Regions from separate parts of the Brevibacillus sp. HB1.2 genome, predicted to be linked through region 2. Evidence: riboswitches for the same ligand, from Rfam matches in the RefSeq annotation. Region 2 holds a riboswitch; the other holds the start of a gene.

Region 1 (6,328 bases), on a different contig from region 2:
ACCAGCCGGCAAGATGGACGGGTGTTGGCAAGTCCAATGCCCGAATAAACGAATGAAGGTCATCCGACCAGTCTCGCAAACCGAGTGTCGCATCGATGGGCAATGCTTCACTTGCTCCATAGCCACGCATATCAGGTGCGTACACACGGTACTGGTCACATAGAGCCGCAATGGTATCATCCCAGAACAAGTTGGCTGATGCATTGCCGTGAATGAGGAGGAGCGGTTCTCCTTCTAGTACGCCAGCTGTCAGATAAGAAACGAGCAGTCGATCGGTCTGAATCGTTTTTGTTTCGATTCGTGCATCCATCAATGATGTGCTCCTTTCATTGTATAAGATTATAAATATCAGAATATTTACATTATATATCTGTTCGGTTACAAAATGAGAAAAGAAAACAACCGCCCGTGAAAGGCGGTTGCAGGAAGGTTACATATGGAGACCACGCATCTGTTGTTCGATTTTCTCAAAGCCGCCAGAAACCTTAACGACTTCGTCTTTTTGTTCAGAAACGAGAACAAGCACTTCTTCCAGGCTCTCTTTGTTCTTGTCGGTAATATCTGCGTTGACTTCAACTTTTGCGCCGACTTCTTGAATCATACTGTGAACATGGATAATGAACTCTTGCAGGTTTTTCGTTTTATCCGCAAAGTTTTGCATGTAGTTGTCTACATTGGTGAACATTTCTTGTACTTCAATGATGCCCTCGCTATTTTTCTCAAAAGAAGTCTGTGACTCAGAAATCATATCTGATACGAGCTTCATTTTTTCGCGAATGGTCATGAGCAGGTTCGAGATCGACTCAGAGGATAGCTTGGAGGATTCAGCCAGCTTGCGTACTTCATCTGCTACTACAGCAAATCCTCGGCCGTGTTCGCCTGCGCGAGACGCTTCAATCGTGGCATTGAGTGCCAACAGATTGGTTTGTGCAGAAATCTCGGAAATGGTTTGAATGATTTTCCCAATCGATTCGGTTTCTTTATTGAGCTCTTGAATCAGCTGGTTTGTACCTTGGATATCCTTGATGAATCGTTCAAAGTCATTGCCGATGTTGCCGATGCGTTTGCCGCTCTCATTAGTGGCTTCTTTGGTCGATTCTACGTAATCATGCATCTCTGTAACAGAGCGGGTCATGTCCTCCACTTGCAGATTCGTCGAGCTCATTTCCCGACGCAGTTCGTCGGTATTGCTGGTCTGAACCGTAAAGGACTCCATAATGTCTTGCAGGGAAGCGACGGTTTCGACTGCGCGAATATTTACACCGTCCGTCACCTTGTTCAAATTCTCTTGATAGTCTTGCATAGAGGTGAGTGATTCATTGATCTGATCCAGAACACGTTGCAACGATTCCTTTGAGGCAATCGCTTCTTGTTTTTGTTGCTCACTTTCCTCTTGCAGCTTGTTATTGAATACAGCATGCATCATGCTCGTGACAGAGACGAAGCAGAAGGTAAGCAAGAAGTACATCAGATCAAGGTTGTTTGTCGAATGGAAAATCGTTTCTCTCTGTGTCAGGAAGTAGTAAGAGACAATACCCAATGTCGATACAATCGTCAAAATATTGATGAGTCGGTCTTGATAAATCCCCATGACTGCTACAAAGAACATAATGGTCATGATATTGATCATATGCGGGTCCAGTCCAACTACGATGAACATAAAAATTCCGATTACCGCGAAGTTGAAAAACTTCATGAAGGGCGCTGCTTTTTCACGGAACCTCGGGCGATTGGAGATGTAAGTAAAAGGTGCCAGTACGCCATACAAAATACCCAGTATCGTGAAAACGAATGTGTACGATACGCCTAGAAAAAGGTTTAAGACCTGAACTACCGTAATAATACTTGCGAATACGATTACGACCCAATTGTTTCTTCTTCTCAATAGATCAATGTTATCCATGTTATCCATGTTACCCACCTACCTCGACTTTTACTTGGTTGGATGACGACGAATTGTACCAGGAATATTTCGGATCGTGCTTATTGTCATAGACATCTTTTAGATGGAAGAGGGTCGGAATGGCATCGGCCCCTTTGTAAAAGACGATATCTTTGGTCTGAGTCGCCTTTACTTGATACTTCTTGTTAATGAACGTAAAAAAAGTCGGATCTGCTACCCCGATTGCGTGGGTATAACCGTGCTTTTCAGCGTAATCTATCATCAAGCAAATTCCTTTTTGCCCTAGTTGTCCACGGTATTTCGGCAAAACAGCGAGACTGTCTACCTCCATTACTTTCATATCTTCTGTAACAACATCCTGAAAAAGTGATTTCATATAAGCACTTGATTTGGAAAAGGGCGTCATTTCAAATGTTCCACCTGCTTCACCATCTTCGGCAAGTAAGAGGAACTGAGCCGAGCCTTCTTTCGCATGCTCCATCTCGAAGCCCATGCTTGTCCATACTGTTTCTTTGATTTCATGAAATTTTGCTAACTCTTGTACGGTTTCTACTTGTTTGTACATAACTTCTCCACTCCATCATTTTCTCTGATTGAACCATGTTGTGTATGTTTGACGTCACTAAAGTTATGTTTTTCCATCCGATACGATAATGAAAGTGCTTTCATCCTCCTTTCAAAAATGTAAACACAAAAAAAGGCCGTTCCATCGAAATGGAACAACCGAAGCTACCAACATCGAATAAATGGTCTCAAGATGATGGCAACCCGGCTATCATGGTCAAAGACTGTAGACCCGTGGTTTTGCGTCGCCACCTTTCGATGACTTTGCCTTTTGCATTTTTTAGCAGAAATTGTAAAGATGTGTCGAATTTTGCTAGACATAATCATGCAAAATATAAGCCAAAAGATATATTCTTGTCAAGTTTTGGTAGGGAAAATAAACTAATTGTTCATAAAGCATAGACGTAGAAAAAACCAGTTGTGTGATCAACTGGTTCTTCGTTATATAAGCGTTAGGTTAGGGTACGCAGAATGTCTAAAACTTCACTAGGCTCCATGCGTTTTTTGTAATCAGGATCTAAGCCTGCTGAACGGATTACGCCCTGGTTGTCGAGGATATAAGTAGCAGGTATGGGGAGTGTCCATGAATCTTCGCTATTAAAACGATGGAGATCAATATCCAATGATCGGTAGGTATCATGTAAAAAATCAGGCAGTCTGAATCTGAGTTTATATTTTTCTGCTACTTGGTTATTGGTATCGCATAACACGGGAAAGCTCAGACCGTTTTTCTCTTGCATAGTAAGAGAGTGTGCAGGAGATTGTGGACTAATGGCAAACAATTGGGCACCCAGAGAGGTTATCGTATCGATCTGTTTTTGGTATGCTTGCAGCTCCAAATTGCAGTAGGGGCACCATGATCCACGGAAAAATGTGAGGACGACGGGACCTTTTCCGATTTTTTCCGACAAGGTAATGGTCTTGCCAGTGTGATCGTTCAACGAGAAATCAGGTGCAATCGAACCAATCGGCAAGCCCTTTGCGTGTCCAGAGGTCCGCAGCTCCTCGATTGATTTTGTAAATGCATCTGTTACTTCACGAGTGAGGAGGTCTGCTATTTGAATGGTTGTAAAATCCAGCTCTTCGCGCAGGCTCTGAAAATGTGGTTTATCCATATGTCGTTCCCCTCTTTTTCGAAAGAATAGTAAAAGCCATAGCTTTACGATATCTTTCTTTTGGAGGGGAAGATGTAACCTGGATTACATTCTCTTCAAAATTTCGTCCCGATGAATGGAAATGGATTTAAAGCCTGTTTGAATTAGTTCTTCTCTTACTAAAGCACGTAATGCTACCGTCACAGCTTCCCTGGATGCCCCGACAAAATGGGCGAGTTCTTGATGGGAAAGAGGTAAGTCAATTTGTTGAAATGCCGAACTGTTAGGAGTGCCAAATTGATCGGCAAGCCTTACTAATGTGGAAATAATGCGATCTTGTAAAGGGAGAAGAGCAAGATTTTCGGCTGCCTGGCTGATCGAAACCATTCTATCGCTAATGATCTTCATGATCTTCATCATCAGTTGCGGATGTTCGATTATGTAGCTCTCAAATTTTGCTTTGCTCATTTTACAAATGAGGCAGTCTTCGATGGCTTCTATATACATCTCCCGTGTACCTAATGAGAGGAGATCCACTTCTCCAAACACATTGCCTTCCCCGAGGATATCGAATGTGAACTGCCGCCCATCCCGATTTACTTTATATAAACGTACTTTCCCCTGTTTGATGAAGTAAAAGCCCTCTGAAAAAGTTTCTGGTGTTTGAATGCACGTATTTTTGGGAAAAGGGGATAAGGAGGTTAATTGATCGATTAAGCGCAAACTTTCCTCGGATAATGAATTTAACAAATAAAATTGAGATAAATAGGTGATTTGGTTCATCATTTCTGTTCGGTTTGGGTCTTCAGAATCGTTCTTTTCGCTTTGGTGACAATTCTTTTCGTTTCCTTTGTATCAGAGATTCTTAACCAATCGTCACAAAGCTGCGCCACCCAGTCAGGTTGTGATTTACTCGCATCGTTCAACCAATTCCCAACAGAATCTTGAACATATTTGGATGGATCTGACTTCACTGGCGTAAGCAAGGGCAGACAGCGAGCAGGCTCATTTTTCAATGTGTCAATATGCTTGCACCAGACCCCTCGAGGGCGTGTAGCTTCTACCGCAAAGCGGCGAATATTTTCGTCAGTATCAAGTACCCATTCGCTCAGGAGGTGAATGGAATGGTTCAGATCATGCACGAGAGAATCTCGAATTGCCATCCATGCGATCTCTCTCACTCCAAAATGATGATCTGCCGAGAGTTTTCTTATTTGCCTTAGCTTTTCTTCGAGCGATAAGCTGTTGTCCAAACCAATGATATAGGCACTCCAGCAACGTACACTGTCTGACTTGTGGGTGGCCAACGATAGGAAAACGGGAGACGTAGCTGTGGGTTCACCCGATTTGTGTAAGATCGCAAGTAGTTCTTGGCCAATCAGACGGATAGCTTTCATTCCGCTCGTAGATCCCGTTTCTTCTAATTGATAAACAAGTTGAGAGATATGTGTGTCTAATTGAACATGAGGCAGAACGCTTTGTACCAGATGAATATGATCAACAGCCTGCCATTCAGTCAAATTGACACTTTCTAATTCTCCAGCATGAAGGAGTGCTAAAACATTGTTAGGGATGAGCGAGGCTTTACTTGCTCCTTTTCTCGTGTGTACCGAATCCGGCATTTTCAACAAACCCCTTTTCACAGAAATGGTAGACATTCAAAACGGAATAGCTGCAACAAAAGTATACCTAAAAAATCACCCATAACAAAAATTTTCCAACCATCCGATAACTAGAAGGAATAGGAGGGGATTTTATGAAGGAAGTAAAAGTGATTCAATTTTACTTTTCCGGAGGCGGTGAAACGATTAGCGTTGAAACGACGGAACCGGAAGAGATCATTCAAATGGTCGCTAATCAAGACGGTGGATGGCTACAGTACGATGATGTTGTTATCAACGTCAGAAATGTTTCGTATATCAAAGTACGCAGTCAGGCGTAAGGATAGGAAAAGCGCGTCAAGCTCTTCAGGAAAAAGCTCTCCTTTAAATGAGGAGGGTTTTTTCGTGTTGGAGGTAACGCCGCTGGTTATCCTAATTAATAGTAGATAAAGGTGGGTAACAAGATGACGCTGGAAGAAGTCATGCAGAAGCTCGAAGCGATGGGGACAGAGCAGACGAAAAAAACGTTATTGCGGCATGGAGCAAAAGAGCCTTTGTTTGGCGTGCGAGTCGGCGATATGAAAAAGCTGGTCAAGGAGGTCAAGCGTGATCAGCAGCTCGTCCAGGCGCTGTACGATACGGGAAACTACGACGCCATGTACTTGGCCGGATTGACGGTTGACCCAAAGAGCATGACAAAAGAGCGGTTACAGACTTGGGTCAAAGAAGCGTCTTGGTACGCGCCCGCCGAATATACGGTTGCGAGTGTAGCGGCTGAGAGTCATTTTGCCATGGAGTTGGCACGAGAATGGATCGAGTCAAAGGAAGAGATGGTAGCCACATGTGGGTGGAATACGTATTCGAACTACTTGTCGATTACGCCCGATGAACAGCTACATAAAGAAGAAATCAAACGGCTCCTCATGAGAGTGAAGGAGACGATTCATCAGGAACAAAATCGCGTACGGTACACCATGAATCAATTCGTTATTTCAGTAGGTGCGTATGTACCGGAACTTCATCAGGAAGCGTTGGAAGTGGCCGCAGCGATTGGCAAAGTACATGTGGACGTCGGACAGACAGCGTGCAAAGTTCCGTTGGCTACGGAGTATATCAAAAAGATAGAGGAACGAGGGAGTGTCGGAAAAAAGAAAAAGACATGCATC
Region 2 (6,328 bases):
GCTAATGCTTTTTCGATCAACTAGCAGAATTGATAATTCATCAAGACTGAGTAACGGTTTTATAGAAGTTACCTTTGTGCCTCTTATATCTAAATAATTTAATTTAGTTACAGACTGTATAGATGTAATGTCTGTGATGGGAGCATTCATCATTTGTAAACGTTCCAAATTCGGTAGTTCTTTTACAAAATTCATCGAATTAATAGGATTATTTGATACATCTAAGAAAGTAAGATGGGGTAGTTTAATTGATGATAAAGCTGTTATTTTATTATTTCGAATGGTTAAGTGCTGAAGAGATTTACTATTCTCAAGCATTTTCAAATCTGATAAATCTCCCTCATTCAGTGAGAGGCTTATTAGTTTACTGTTATTTAAAACAGGTAACTGAGCTTCCTGAAAACCAGCGATTGAAAGATATTCTAGTTCACTTAAATCCTTTAGAAATAGATAATCTTTAACATTGATTCTATTCAAAGATAGCGTTTTAAGGTTTTTCATTTTAGATAGGACAGATAAATCAATCGGTGCATCTCTTTGTTCCAGAGGAACATTATCTATATCTAATGTGAGTTCTTCGATATTGAATAAATCCTCCATTTTGATGTCCTGCTTTTGCTTATTCAGTGATTTAGATAAAGATTCTAATAATAACGGGGAGACACTCTCCGCTTGGGATTGTTCTTTCGGCAATTCATTCAAATTCGTTTCGTTGGCTTCGCATCCAGTTAGTACACCTAAAATGATCAAAAGAGTTATAAGCTTTTTCAAATTCATCCCCCATTTTTCAGGACATCCTAGTGGCTATCCTGTCATTAACTGTATGACGTTAGATTCCATAAATTGGTTTCTCGCTTTTTTTATTCTAGGAGCCTGCACCGGAGAGCATGGTGTGGGTGTGGGGAAAATCAAATACCAGCGCAAGGAACATGGAGAAGCACTGGATGTCATGCAAGCTATGAGACAAGTGATGGACCCGAACGGTATTTTGAATCCGGGAAAAATTTTCGGGAAATAACAGAGAGCCTGCATTCTGAACGTTTGTCGGAATGTGGGCTTTTTCTTTTGCGTAATGTGTCGAAGAGGAGAGGAGAAAAAGGAAAAATGCAGAATGTAGAAGATTGGTAACTGGTGCATTACATTCTGGTGTGGCAGGGAGGCAAGTATGAAGTCTATTGTTGAAATTGCCAAGAGTGCAGGTATCGAAGAACAGCATTTGGAGCTATACGGAAAGTATAAAGCCAAACTATCAGATGAGCTATGGGAGCAAGTGAAGGAGCGCCCTGATGGCAAACTGATTCTTGTTACAGCGATGAACCCTAACCCGGCGGGAGCAGGCAAGACGCTCACGACGATTGGTCTGTCACAAGCATTAAATTTTCTCGGGAAGAAAACAATGGCAGCGCTTCGCGAGCCGTCCTTGGGTCCTTGCATGGGGATCAAGGGAGGAGCAACCGGAAGTGGCCAAGCACAAATTCTCCCGGCTGATGAAATTAACCTGCATTTTACAGGGGACATTCATGCGATTACAGCTGCACATAACTTGTTGGCAGCGATGATCGACAATCATATTTTCCATGGCAATCCGCGTGGGCTCAATCCAAAGAAAATCGTCTGGAAACGGGCAATGGACATGAACGACCGTGCACTGCGTAACATCGTTGTTGGTCTGGGTGACGGCAATGGAATGACGCGTGAGGATGGCTTCATGATTACGACCGCGTCAGAAATCATGGCGATTTTATGTTTGAGTGAGAATCTAGCAGACTTGCGCGAGCGGTTGAACCATATCATTATTGGATACGATTTCGATGATCAGCCAGTACGGGCAGAAGAAATCAACGCGGTCGATGCGATGTGCGTTCTCTTGAAGGAAGCGATCAAGCCCAATCTCGTACAGACAATCGAGGGAACTCCAGTCATCATTCACGGCGGACCTTTTGCCAATATCGCGCATGGGTGCAGCAGCGTGATCGGAACCAAGATGGCCTTGAAGCTGGCGGATTACGTCGTAACAGAGGCGGGATTTGGTGCGGATCTGGGAGCGGAGAAGTTCTTTGACATCAAGTGTAGAAAAGCAGGTCTGACTCCATCGGCTGCTGTCGTGGTCATTACGGTTCGTTCGTTGAAATACAACGGCGGCGTAAAAGTACCTGACCTCGCAGTGGAGAACTTGTCTGCTCTGGAAAAAGGCTTCGAAAACGTCAAGCGCCATCTGGAAAACCTCCAGAAGTTCGGTGTGCCAGCAGTGGTGGCCATCAATCATTTTGCGACAGATACCCAAGCAGAGATTGATGCCGTCATTGCGCTATGCCAAGCCGCCGGAGCTGAAGCAGCACTCTCCAAAGTATGGGCAGAAGGAGGAGCTGGCGGTGTCGAGCTGGCTGAAAAAGTGACGCGTGCAGCAGAGCGACCTTCGTCCTTCCGATTCTTGTATGAGGAAGACCTCAGCATTAAAGACAAGATTGAGACAGTCGTGAAAGAAGTATACCGTGGATCAGGGGTTGTCTTTTCGCCGCTGGCATTGAAAACGATGCAAAAGGTAGAAGAAATGGGCATGTCCCATCTGCCTGTGTGCATGGCGAAAACACCGTACTCCTTTACGGACCGCGCTGATCTATTGGGGGCACCTGTTGACTTCACAATCCAAGTGAGCGAAGTGCGCATATCAGCAGGAGCTGGTTTTATCGTCGCATTGACCGGAAGCTTGGTTACAATGCCAGGCCTCCCGAAAAAGCCGGCTGCGGAATCGTTATATGTAGACGAGGATGGGCAAGTGATCGGATTAAGCTAATCTAAAAGTTTGACAAAAAGCTGACAACTGTAAAAGGTTGTCAGCTTTTTTTCCATTTTGAGGTTTATTAGCGAAAAGTTATGGGAAATGAAAGGTGAGATTGAAAAAAAGTGGACTTTAACTGAAAAAACAACAAGGAATGACAAAGGCAAACCTGTTGAAAGGCAGGGACGCAAAGCCACGGGTCTAAGGACGAAAGTCAAATGACTTTCGCAGCTAGGACAGCCGGGTTGCCATACCGTAGTCATGATGGGCTGTCGGTGGGCAGTCTTTTTTTTGTTGAAAAAACAGAAGGGAGAAGTGAATCGGTATGAAAAATAGTTTGAAGAATAAGCTAATTATCGTTTTGTGCCTGCTGTTGGTTATTAGTTTGGGTACGGTTTGCGGTGCAAGCTATTGGAGTGCTTCCAATCTTTTGGCAGACAGTCTGGACAAAGAAGCTGAGTTGTCAGCTAGCAATCTCTCGATACGTATCGATGGTTTCTTTCAAGAAAAAATTAGTATTGTAGATGCGGTGGGAGGGCTGATGTCGGCTGATCAAAATGTCGAACAGGACCTGAAACTTATTCAAGAAGCTCAAAAGGAAAATCCCGAGTTTGAGACGTTCTTCTTTTCGCATGACTTAAGCGGTAAGAAAGTAATCAATTTCAAGGGAGAAGTGACTGACATCTCGGATCGTCCGCATATTAAGGAAGCCAGCAAAGGGGAAGGGAAGGTTGTTGTCTCCGAGCCAGTCATTTCAAAGCGAACAGGGAATAACATCGTGACTCTTGTCGTTCCATTGATGAAGGACAATCGTCAATACGGTTATATCGGTTCTACTATTCCTATCAATGAAATCCAAAAAAAGGTGTCCGAAGAGAAATTTGGCCAAGCTGGTTACGCCTTTTTAGTAAGCAAAACAGGAACATTTATTTATCATCCGAAAAGCGAGTACATTCTGAAGGAATCGATTCTCGACATGGGTATTCTTGAGCTTCAGACAGCTTTTGAAGATATCAAACAAGGGAATCATGGAATCGCCCAATACAAATACGAGAATGTAGAGCGATTTGCTTCCTATGCTCCTACCAGTTTGAACTGGGGCCTATACATCACTGCACCCGTAGCGGAGCTGCATGCGCCTGTCGATCAATTGTCAGTCCGATTGATGGTGATTTCCCTCATCGTGTTGGCGATTGGGGTTGTCCTCGTTTATTTCTTGGCTGTACGCATGGTGAAACCAATTGAGCGTCTGAATCACGCAGTAAATGTAGTGGCGCAGGGGAACTTGAAAGAGACTGTAACGGTTGAGGGAAAAGACGAGATTGCAGTTCTATCACGTGACTTTAACCAGACGGTATCGCACTTGAAAAATTTGATCGAAGACGTATCTCTGTCGTCTGATCAAGTACAGCGTTTTAGTCAGGAAGTATCCGAAGGTATTAAACAAGCGACGGAAAACATCAACCAAATCGGTTTGTCTATTGCACAGATTTCTGAGGGAGCAGAGGCGCAGGCCACCAGCTCGCAGGATGTCGCGTTGTCTATGAATGACATGGCAGCAGGCATCGTGAAAATCGCGGAGACGTCTGCACATGTTTCAGAGGCTGCCCAGGTAGCAACAGAGCAGGCAGAGCAAGGAACTGCAGTGGTAGAGCAGGCAGTTCGCCAGATGGGAAGCATTGGCGAGGGAACATCGAAGGCGACAGTAGCCATCGAGCAGCTCAACAATCGTTCCAAAGAAATCGAAGGCATTCTCGATACGATCAGTCAGTTAACCTCGCAAATCAATTTGCTTGCCTTGAACGCTTCGATTGAGGCAGCACGTGCCGGCGAGCATGGACGTGGGTTTGCCGTGGTTGCCGGAGAGGTGAAAAAACTGGCGAATCAATCCGAAGAATCCGCATCCAAAATCGCAATGCTGATCGGAGAAATCCAGCAGGATACTCGTCACGCGGTAGAAGTCATGACCGCGGGCAACCAAAACGCTCAGCAAGGTATTCAACTGGTCGAAGAGGTTCGCGAAATCTTCGGGCATATTTTGGAATCTTCCCGTAACGTTGCTGCGCACATTTTGGAAGTATCCGCAGCATCTGAGCAAATGTCAGCGGGCTCCCAACAGGTGAGTGCTTCTGTAGATGAAATGCATAACATTGCAAAACATGCTTCACTCGACGCGCAAACAGTGGCAAGGGCGACCGAAGAGCAACTTCAAGCCATCCAAGAAATTGGCCAGTCTGTCGAGCGTTTGAACGCAGTGGCAGAAGAATTACAGCAAGGAATTGGTAGGTTTACTGTGTAAGAGGCGGCTCGACAGGTTGTAAGTCCTCTTCTTTGAAAGGGGGGATGCCATTAGGGGATGATGGAGTTTGTTTCTGATAACTAAATTCATACCGTTTAACAGGAGGAGAAACCAGATGAAAAAATTTACAAAAACAATCTTGGCGAGCACACTCGCTGCAACTATGCTCATGACAGGTGGAACAGGTGCTTTTGCCGCAACGGCGGTTAAGCCTGTGCCAACCGTAGCTGCTGAAGCTGCTAAAAAACCGCAAACGAAGAAGTTTGAGTCTCGTTTGGACGAAATCATTGCGAGAGGCTATATCCTCGTAGGTACTCCAGGTGACTACAAACCATTTACATATTTGAATCCAAAAACGAACGAATTCGAAGGTTACGATATCGATGCGATGAAAGAATTCGCAAAAAGCCTGGGAGTAGAGGCGCGTTTTGTCCAAACATCTTGGCCAACACTGATGAACGATCTCTTGGCAAATAAATTCGATATTGCTGTCGGAGGCGTTACGCGCAACACAGACCGTCAGAAAAAAGCGCACATGAGCGATCCTTACATTCAGTTCGGTAAAGCTCCACTCATCCGCAAAGAAGACAAGGACAAGTACAAGAGTGTAGCAGACATCAACAAGCCAGAGGTGCGCATTGGTGTGAATCCAGGTGGCACCAACGAAAAATTCGTTCGTGAGCATCTGACAAAAGCAACTGTAACAGTTGAACAAAACAACCTCGACATTCCTGGTCTGGTAGCAAGTGGTAAGTACGATGTGATGATCACAGATACGCTGGAAGCAATTGTGTATTCTAAAGCAGATTCCCGCCTGTATCCAGCTCTGACCGACAACCCGTTCACGAAGAGTGAAAAAGCGTACATGATCCATCGTGGAGACACCATCTTCGCTAACTACCTGGATCTGTGGATGGACGAGATGAAACTGCAAGGCAAGTTCGATGAGCTTTACAACAAATGGGTAAAATAATCCGATAACAGACAAGCAGCCTGATCTTAGGCTGCTTTGTTATTTTTAAAAACGGTAGCATCACAAAATCAGGCAATTTGGGTATATATGCAGTTTGCTTTTTCAGTCATTGCATGGTACGATTACAGCTATGTTCTTTAGGGTGCTACGTACAATCGGGGATAAAAGGGCATGTTCCGGATCGTAAGGAATAGTGCCCTTTTTTTTGAGAATTTTATAGATGAAGGTATTGATAAAGGAGACTGACATTCATTGGCGACTTTTAATGATTTTGGCT

What was found. Region 2 has a riboswitch for cyclic di-GMP ahead of HPY28_RS14405 (methyl-accepting chemotaxis protein). Riboswitches for the same ligand answer to the same signal wherever they lie in the genome.
Region 1: linked by a shared signal. The riboswitch ahead of HPY28_RS21385 (GNAT family N-acetyltransferase) and the one ahead of HPY28_RS14405 (methyl-accepting chemotaxis protein) in region 2 are both predicted to bind cyclic di-GMP.

What each region holds. Positions count from the first base shown of each region.
Region 1 is NZ_JABMIU010000010.1:179,713-186,040, reverse strand. Features, by position in the region: gene HPY28_RS21395 (alpha/beta hydrolase) at 1-310, opposite strand, end outside; gene HPY28_RS21390 (methyl-accepting chemotaxis protein) at 431-1,921, opposite strand; gene HPY28_RS21385 (GNAT family N-acetyltransferase) at 1,914-2,468, opposite strand; cyclic di-GMP riboswitch class I at 2,663-2,746, opposite strand; gene HPY28_RS21380 (peroxiredoxin-like family protein) at 2,920-3,582, opposite strand; gene HPY28_RS21375 (Crp/Fnr family transcriptional regulator) at 3,667-4,344, opposite strand; gene HPY28_RS21370 (DNA alkylation repair protein) at 4,344-5,183, opposite strand; gene HPY28_RS21365 (hypothetical protein) at 5,318-5,503, shown strand; gene HPY28_RS21360 (DNA alkylation repair protein) at 5,627-6,328, shown strand, end outside.
Region 2 is NZ_JABMIU010000005.1:106,186-112,513, forward strand. Features, by position in the region: gene HPY28_RS14390 (leucine-rich repeat domain-containing protein) at 1-771, opposite strand, end outside; partial or broken gene HPY28_RS14395 (FAD-linked oxidase C-terminal domain-containing protein) at 869-1,018, shown strand; gene HPY28_RS14400 (formate--tetrahydrofolate ligase) at 1,166-2,794, shown strand; cyclic di-GMP riboswitch class I at 2,932-3,032, shown strand; gene HPY28_RS14405 (methyl-accepting chemotaxis protein) at 3,105-5,078, shown strand; gene HPY28_RS14410 (transporter substrate-binding domain-containing protein) at 5,194-6,051, shown strand; gene cshA (degradosome RNA helicase CshA) at 6,304-6,328, shown strand, end outside.